Regions from separate parts of the Sinomonas sp. genome, predicted to be linked through region 2. Evidence: predicted binding sites of a transcription regulator. Region 2 holds the regulator's gene; the other holds the start of a gene.
What was found. Region 2 encodes LexA, which represses DNA repair genes until DNA is damaged. Its sites were predicted from a motif close to TCGAACANNTGTTCGA; they were not measured.
Positions count from the first base shown of each region.

Region 1: uvrA (excinuclease ABC subunit UvrA) is a predicted target of LexA. The motif match lies at 1,813-1,828, and genes of this name have one in related genera.

Region 1 is NZ_DAIUJO010000006.1:11,642-16,058, reverse strand. It holds gene V7053_RS01675 (trans-aconitate 2-methyltransferase) at 1-607, shown strand, start outside; gene V7053_RS01670 (MBL fold metallo-hydrolase) at 650-1,300, opposite strand; gene V7053_RS01665 (GntR family transcriptional regulator) at 1,364-1,741, shown strand; gene uvrA (excinuclease ABC subunit UvrA) at 1,941-4,417, shown strand, end outside.
Region 2 is NZ_DAIUJO010000068.1:10,088-14,504, reverse strand. It holds gene V7053_RS11980 (histidinol-phosphate transaminase) at 1-884, opposite strand, end outside; gene V7053_RS11975 (LysM peptidoglycan-binding domain-containing protein) at 955-1,332, opposite strand; gene lexA (transcriptional repressor LexA) at 1,512-2,219, shown strand; gene V7053_RS11965 (ATP-dependent DNA helicase) at 2,255-4,288, opposite strand; gene hflX (GTPase HflX) at 4,281-4,417, opposite strand, start outside.

The DNA.
Region 1 (4,417 bases), on a different contig from region 2:
GCCGGAGATGATTGCTGCGGCCGAACGCACGACGCCGGGGCGGCCGGGTCTGAGCTTCCGGCTCGGGGACATCGTCGCCTGGGCCCCCGACGACGACGTCGACGTCGTCGTTTCGAATGCCGTGCTGCAGTGGGTGCCGGGCCATCAGGCGCTCATGGGAAGGTGGCTCGAGCAGCTTGCGGCGGGCGCGTGGCTCGCGGTGCAGGTTCCCGGGAACTTCGGGGCGCCGTCCCACATGCTGCTGCGTGAGCTCGCCCAGTCCTCGCAGTGGGAGCGCCGCCTGCGCGGCGTCCTGCGCCACACCGACGCGGTGGGGGAGCCCCCGGACTATCTCGACCTCATGCGCGCCGCGGGGTGGGAGGCCGATGTCTGGGAGACGACCTACTGCCAGGTGCTCCTGGGGGAGGACCCCGTGCTCAACTGGGTCCGAGGCACCGCCCTCCGCCCCGTCCTGGACGCGCTGAGCCCCGAAGAAGGAGCCCAGTTCGAGGAGCAGTACAACCAGCTGCTCCTCGACGCGTATCCTGCCCGCGAGTACGGGACGGTCTACCCCTTCCGACGACTCTTCTGCGTCGGGAGGAAGCCGTCCGCGGCGGGCATCTTCTAGCGGCAGCTGCTCGCCGCCCTGCGCGCCGCGGGATGCCGCCCTCTACCAGCCGCGTGCCCGCCACACGTCGAGCTGAGGGCGTTCCGTTCCGAGAGTCGTGGGGAGGCCATGGCCGGGGAGCACGACCGCCTCGTCCGGATAGACGTCGAAGAGCCGCTCGACGACGTCGCCGAAGAGCAGCGCGAAGCGGTCGGGGTCCTGTTGGGTGTTGCCGACCCCACCCGGGAACAGCGAATCGCCGGAGAAGATGAGGTACGGCGCCGCGCCGTCCTTCAGGACGTACGCGATGGAGCCGGGCGTGTGGCCCCGCAGGTGCACCGCGCTCAGGTCGAAACCACCGAAGTGCTCCACATCGCCGTGGTCGAGGACGACGTCGACCGGAACGGGGATGCCGGAAACGTCCTGCCGTCCCGCCGCAGTGCGGGCGCCCGTTTCAGCAACGAGTCCCTCAAGGGCCCGGACATGGTCCCAGTGCTGATGCGTCGTCGCGATGAGCGCGAGCCGGGCCGGCTGGGCCGTGTCCTGTGCACCCTCCTCGAGGAGCTGCCGGAGAGCGGGGAGGTCGTCGGCCGCGTCGATGAGCACCTGCTGCCCCGATTCCTTCGCCGTGATGAGGTACACATTGTTGTCCATGTCGCCCACCGAGACGCTCCGGACGGTGACGTGGTCGAGGTCGTGGATGAGGCTCGTCATTGCGCCAGTCTAGGCGGGCTCGGCACCGTGTGGACGCGGCCCATGCGCCTTACTCTGGTGGTCATGGAAGAAGCGGACTTTCCAGGTGCATGGCGCCCGGACCAGGACCATGCAACGCCCCTTTTCGAGCAGCTGCGTCGGCGGGTTGCCGACCTCGTCGCCGACGGCTCGCTCCCCGCGGGGCGACGTCTTCCGCCGGTCCGCTCCCTCGCCGCGGACTTGGGCCTTGCCCCGCACACCGTCGCGAGGGCGTACCGCGAGCTCGAGGAAGCCAAGGTCGTCGTGACGCGCGGCCGCGCCGGGACCGTCGTCGCGCCGCGCGACGAACGCGAGGAGGAACTGACGACGGCGGCCTCGGCCTTCGCGTCCACGGCGAGTGCGCGGGGCTGCAGCTTCGAAGAGGCTGCGAAGCTGCTCGAGCAGGCCTATTCGCGTCTCTGATGTCCGTGCTGGCGGCTGGGCGGGACGAGCACTGCGGAAGGCTGTCCGCCCTGAGCGGAGCGGTTGGAAGTTCGAAGACGTCTTCGACTACCATAATCGGGTGCAAACTCCCCCCTCTCTGTCCTCCCTGTCCGAGGAACTGTCTGCCGACGCGTCTGACGCCGTGTCCGAGGGCGTCCTCCGCGACGCGCGCGAGGACATGCCGGCGCGCGCCCTGTCTCTCGGAGGGGGACAGGACGTGACCGAGAGGCAGGTGAGCTCGCTCCGGGCCGACCTGTCGCGCCTCGTGGTGAAGGGCGCGCGCGAGCACAACCTGCGCAACATCGACCTCGACCTCCCGCGCGACGCGATGATCGTCTTCACCGGGCTCTCCGGTTCGGGAAAGTCCTCGCTCGCGTTCGACACGATCTTCGCCGAGGGCCAGCGGCGTTACGTCGAGTCGCTTTCGGCGTACGCACGCCAGTTCCTGGGGCAGGTGGACAAGCCGGACGTCGACTTCATCGAGGGGCTCTCGCCGGCGGTCTCGATCGACCAGAAGTCGACGAGCAAGAACCCGCGCTCGACCGTGGGCACGATCACCGAGATCTACGACTACATGCGCCTCCTGTGGGCCCGCGTCGGCCGTCCGCATTGCCCGATCTGCCACGAGCCGGTCACCCGCCAGACCCCCCAGCAGATCGTGGATCAGCTTCTCGACCTGCCGGACGGCACACGGTTCCAAGTGCTCGCGCCCGTCGTGCGTGGCCGCAAGGGCGAATTCGTCGACCTCTTCAAGGATCTTGCGGCCAAGGGCTACGCCCGCGCTCGTGTTGACGGCGAGCTCGTACAGCTTGCCGAGCCGCCCAAGCTCGGCAAGCAGTTCAAGCACACGATCGAGGTCGTCGTCGACCGCCTCGTCGTCAAGGAGGGGATCCGCCAGCGTCTCGCCGATTCGGTCGAGACGGCTCTGGGGCTAGCAGAGGGTCGAGTCCTCGCGGACTTCGTCGATCTGGCGCCCGACGACGATCACCGTCTCCGCGCGTTCTCTGAGCACCTCGCATGCCCGAACGAGCACCCGCTGGCGATCGACGAGATCGAACCTCGCTCGTTCTCCTTCAACAACCCCTTCGGCGCCTGCCCCGCGTGCACCGGCATCGGCACCAAACTGGAGGTGGACGAGGACCTTGTCGTCCCCGACCCGGAGCTGAGCCTCTCAGAGGGAGCGATTGCCCCCTGGTCTCTGGGCCAGGCCACGCAGGAGTACTGGACGCGACTGCTCGAGGGCCTCTCCGATGAGCTCGGCTTCTCGATGAGCACCCCGTGGCACAGCCTTCCGCAGTATGCCCGCGACGCCGTCCTGCACGGCAAGGACCACAAGGTCGTCGTGCAGTACCGGAACCGGTTCGGCCGCGAGCGCAAGTACAGCACGGGATTCGAAGGTGCCGTCTCGTACATCCAGCGCAAGCACTCCGAGACGGAGTCCGACTCTGCCCGGGACAGGTATGCCGAGTACATGCGGGAGATCCCCTGCCCGGAGTGCGGGGGAGCGCGCCTGAATCCCGCCTCCCTCTCGGTCCTCGTGGGCGGGAAGTCCATCGCTGCCGTGTCCGCCCTGCCGTTGCGGGAGGCGAGCGAATTCCTCGGGACGCTCGAGCTGAGCAATCGGGAACGGCAGATCGCGCACCAGGTCCTCAAGGAGATCGACGCGCGCCTTACGTTCCTCCTCGACGTGGGTCTCGAGTACCTCAACCTCGAGCGCGCCGCCGGAACCCTCTCAGGGGGCGAAGCGCAGCGCATCCGTCTCGCGACCCAGATCGGCTCGGGGCTCGTCGGAGTCCTCTACGTGCTCGACGAACCCAGCATCGGCCTGCACCAGCGCGACAATCGGCGCCTCATCGAAACGCTCACCCGCCTCCGGGACCTCGGGAATACCCTCATCGTGGTGGAGCACGACGAGGACACGATCCACGAGGCCGATTGGATCGTGGACATCGGGCCGGGCGCAGGCGAGCATGGCGGCAAGGTGGTCCACTCCGGTCCCCTCGCCGAACTTCTCGAGAACCGCGAGTCGCTCACGGGCGATTACCTTTCGGGGCGCCGAGTCATCGAGCTCCCGAAGAAGCGCCGACCTGTCGACCGCAAGCGGCAGCTCAAGGTCATCGGGGCGCGAGAGCACAACCTGCAGAATGTCGACGTGACGTTCCCGCTCGGCGTCCTCACCGCCGTCACCGGCGTGAGCGGCTCCGGGAAGTCGACCCTGGTGAATGAAATCCTGTACAAGGTGCTCGCCAACCGCCTGAACGGCGCGAAGCAGGTCGCCGGGCGGCACACGCGCATCGAGGGCCTCGAACACCTCGACAAGGTCATCCACGTCGACCAGAGTCCGATCGGCCGGACCCCGCGCTCGAACCCGGCAACCTACACTGGCGTGTTCGATCACATTCGCCGGCTCTTCGCGGAGACGACGGAGGCGAAGGTGCGCGGGTACCAGCCCGGCAGGTTCTCGTTCAACGTCAAGGGCGGCCGCTGTGAGGCCTGCTCGGGCGACGGCACCATCAAGATCGAGATGAACTTCCTTCCGGACGTGTACGTTCCGTGCGAGGTGTGCCATGGGGCCCGCTACAACCGGGAGACGCTCGAGGTCCACTACAAGGGCAAGACGATCGCGGACGTGCTCGACATGCCGATCGACGAGGC
Region 2 (4,417 bases):
TGCTTGATGGCCTCGACTTCGGACATGAGGGACGCGCGGTGCCGCAGCGCGGCCAGGGCGGTCGCCTGGGTAACCGCAGACAGGTGGTACGGGAGCCGGACGAGGCGGAGTGCGTCCGTCACTTCGGGCGCCGCGGCCAGATACCCGAGACGGGCGCCTGCGAGGGCGAACGCCTTGCTCATCGTGCGGCTCACGACAAGTCGAGGACGTCCCGGGAGCAGCGTGAGCGCGCTCTCGGTCCCGAGTTGGGCGAACTCCGCATACGCCTCGTCGACGATCACGATGGCCTGGCTTGCCTCGCCGGCGTCGTACACCGCTTCGACGACATCGAGTCCGAGTGCAGTTCCGGTCGGGTTGTTCGGCGAGCACAGGAAGACGATGTTGGGCGCGAGATCCCGGACCTGTCGCGCAGCCGATTCGGCGCTCAGCCCATAATCGGCGTCGCGAACGCCCTTCACGTATTCCGTCCCCGTGCCCGCGGCCAGCAGCGGGTACATCGAATACGTCGGGGGGAAGCCGAGCGCCGAGCGACCCGGTCCGCCGAACGCCTGGAGCAACTGCTGGAGTACTTCATTCGAGCCGTTGGCCGCCCACAGCTGGTCGGCGCTCAAACCGTGGCCCAGATACTCCGCGAGCGCCTCGCGCAGTTCCGTGAACTCACGGTCGGGGTATCGGTTGAGAGTGGAAACCGCCTCGCGCACCGCGTCAGTGATGGCATCCCTGACGTCCTCGGGCACTCCGTACGTGTTCTCGTTGACGTTGAGCATGATCGGGACGTCCAGCTGCGGCGCCCCGTAAGGGTGCTGACCCCGCAGATCCTCGCGCAAGGGGAGCCGCGCTAGGCGCTCCTCGGGAGAGGTGGGCTTGACAGTCTGCTCGTTCACCGGTCCAGCCTACGCCCGCGCTGTTGGCGGGTCCGTATTCGTGACTCGGCCGGCCGCCAACGCGAAAGGCTCAGCCGGCGGTCGGCACCTGTATCTGCTGCCCGGGAAGCACCTTGGTCGAGTCGAGGTTGTTGAGCTCCACGATCTCCCCGATGACGACGCGCGGGTCGCGGTCCGGAGCGTACTCAGCTGCAACAGTCCAGAGCGATTGCCCCTCCTGGAGCGTCACTTGCCTCGTGTGGGTCACCGAAGGCGCCGCATCGCCAGCATGTGCCGGCGCAATGAGCCCGGTGATGAACGCGAGCAGGACCATCGACGCGAGGAATACCGGCAGGGCGATCAGCACGAGCCGGCCGCGCCGCGTGAGCCGCAGGCGGGCGGTGTGTGCCTGGGCACCCCTCGGTCGAGCCTGTGCCCCGGCGAACGGAACTGCGAATGCGTGTGCCACGGTTCTTCCTCCTCAGGAATGCCTTCGAACATGTCTTCGAACCATTCAGAACACTTTTAGCACTTCTCATCGAACGATGTCCAGACTCGCTAGAACACATGTTTGAAAGGTGCCGCCGTGTCCCCTACGGTGGAACCAGCATCCAGACGGGTACCGACAAAATAAGAAAGAGGGCACGCATGGCAGGAGTGGCCAGAGCCGCGAAGGGACTCACGGTGCGCCAGCGGAAGATCCTCGAGACGATCCAGCGCTCGGTCCAGACCAAGGGGTACCCGCCGTCGATGCGCGAGATCGGTGACACGGTCGGCCTCGCGAGCCTCTCGAGTGTGACCCATCAGCTCGCCCAGCTCGAGAAGCTGGGGTACCTCCGCCGCGACCCGAAGCGGCCGCGCGCCATGGAAGTCCTCATGCCGCTGAGCCTCGACGAGGGCCCCCTCACGATGGAAGCCGAGCGCACGGCGCCGGTTCTCGGCGTCGGCGGCATTCCCTTGGACGACATGGCGAGCGCTGCGGACACCGCGATGGTTCCGCTCGTCGGGCGCATCGCCGCGGGCGGCCCGATCCTCGCCGACCAGGTTGTGGAAGACGTCATGCCGCTCCCCCGGCAGCTCGTGGGCTACGGAGAGCTGTTCATGCTGCGGGTCCGTGGAGACTCGATGATCGACGCGGCGATCTGCGACGGCGACTGGGTGGTCGTGCGGCGCCAGAACACCGCGGAGAACGGGGACATTGTGGCCGCGCTGCTCGATGACGAGGCCACAGTCAAGACGTTCCGGCAGCGCGATGGCCATACGTGGCTGCTCCCCCAGAACACCCGCTACGAGCCCATCCTCGGCGACCACGCCACCATCATGGGTCGGGTCGTGTCGGTGCTCCGCTCGGTCTGAAGACCTCTGATCTGGGAGGGGCGTGGCGGACTAACTCAACCCGCTGCCGCGAGTCGCTCGAGCGCCTTGAGCACGACCCCGCGGTCCGTCGTTCCCCACAGGGGAGGAAGTGCCGAACGGAGGAACGCTCCGTAGCGCTCGGTCGCGAGCCGCGAGTCGAGAACCGCCACCACGCCTCGGTCCTCGGTCGAGCGGATGAGCCTTCCGGCGCCCTGGGCCAGCCGCACGGCCGCGTGCGAGGCAGAGACACTCATGAAGCCGTTTCCGCCCGCCTGCGCGACGGCCCGGGAACGCGCTGTCGCGAGCGGGTCGTCCGGGCGGGGGAACGGGATCCGGTCGATGACGACGAGCCGGCACGAAGGGCCTGGCACGTCGACTCCCTGCCAGAGGGACATCGTCCCGAAGAGACAGGTGTTCGGCTCGTCGGCGAACTGACGGACGAGCGCACTCATCGAGGACTCGCCTTGGCAGAGGATCGGAACGTCAAGCCGCCCGCGCAGCTCGTCCGCGGCATCCTCGGCCGCGCGGCGCGACGAGAAGAGGCACAGGGCCCCGCCCGACGAGGCACGGATGAGCGTCTCGAGCTCGTCGATGGCCTCCGAGGAGACCCCCCTGCCCGGCTTGGGCAGATGACGCGCGACGTACAGGATGCCCTGACGGGGATAGTCGAAGGGCGATCCGACGTCCACGCCGGTCCATGTCGGGGCACCGGAGCCAAGCAGGCCCAGGCCTCCCGCGGTCGGCTCGAACGCGGCCCCGATCGCGAGGGTCGCGGACGTGAGCACCACGGTGTGATCTGCGAAGAGCCCGTCCCGCAGCTTTCCTCCGACGTTGAGCGGCGCGATGCACAGTGTCGCGGGCGCGTCCTCGGCGGGCCCCGAGTAGCCGGACGCGGGGTCGAACGTCCCGGTGCGCGAGACCCATACGACCTCGCCCTGCGCCTCAGCGTCGAGCATCCGCTCGCAGCATTCGAGTACCGCGCTGATCCGTGACCGGGCGACCTGCCTCCCGCCGTCAGCCGACTGCCCATCCCCCGGCTTGGAGTCCGAGACGGCGGCGCGGCTTGCGTCGCGGAGAAGCACCAGGGCCTGCGCGAGCTCTTCCGTGAGCCCCCGGGCCAGTAGCCCCGTGGGCACATCCGCCAGCGCGAGCTCAAGCTGCGCAGCCGCCGACTGCAGCGCCTCGACCGAGAGCCCGCAGTGGCGCCGAAGGCTCGACGCCGCGGCCGTTGCCATCGCCGTGGACAGCTGCCCGCTCACCGCACCCGTGACTCTGTCCTGGAGCTCGTGGGCCTCGTCGACGACGACGACGTCGTGCTCCGGCAGGACGTTGAGCCCCTCGAACGCGTTGATCGCGAGCATCGCGTGGTTTGTCACGACGATGTCCGCCTCGGCACCCCGCTGCCGGGCGAGCTCGCTGAAGCATTCGGCGGCGAGGGGGCACCGCTGGGCGCCGAGGCACTCGAGCGCTGTGACCGAGACCTGCCGCCACGCCCGGTCCGTGACCCCCGGGAGAAGGTCGTCGCGGTCTCCCGTCTCGGTCTCTTCCGCCCACTCCCGGAGCCGTTTGATCTCGCGGCCGAGCTGGGTGGTCGGGCCGGATACGCCGGGATGTGCGACGCCGGTGTCCTCGCCGAGGGCGAAGAGCGTCCCTTCGCCGCCCTCGTCCGAGGGGAATCCGCCAGAGAGCTTGTGCTTGCAGAGGTAGTTCGAGCGCCCCTTGATGAGAGCGACGTCGACGGGATGGTCGAGCTCAGGCGTGATCGCCGCGAGGAGGCGCGGGAGATCGCGCCCCACGATCTGGGCCTGGAGGGCCAGCGTGGCCGTGGCAACGACAGCCGGCCGGCCCCCGTTCTGCGCGTGCGCGATGAGCGGCACGAGATAGGCGAGCGATTTCCCCGTGCCCGTCCCCGCCTGGACGAGGAGGTGCCTGCCCTCGTCGATCGAACGCGCCACGTGGCGCGCCATCTCGTGCTGCCCGTCGCGCTGTTGGCCGCCCATCGCGGCAACTGCCACATCGAGCAGCCGCACGGCGGTCTCCTCGGCCGCGCTCACCCTCACCTCAGTCATTGACGACGAATGGCTCCAGCTCCGCCGCGAACTCTTCCCGCACGACCACGCGCGCGACGGTGCCGTCCGCGGTGTGCTCGAGTGAGCGAATCTCAGAGCTGCTCTCGTGGAGCTTGCTGAGAAGGTCGC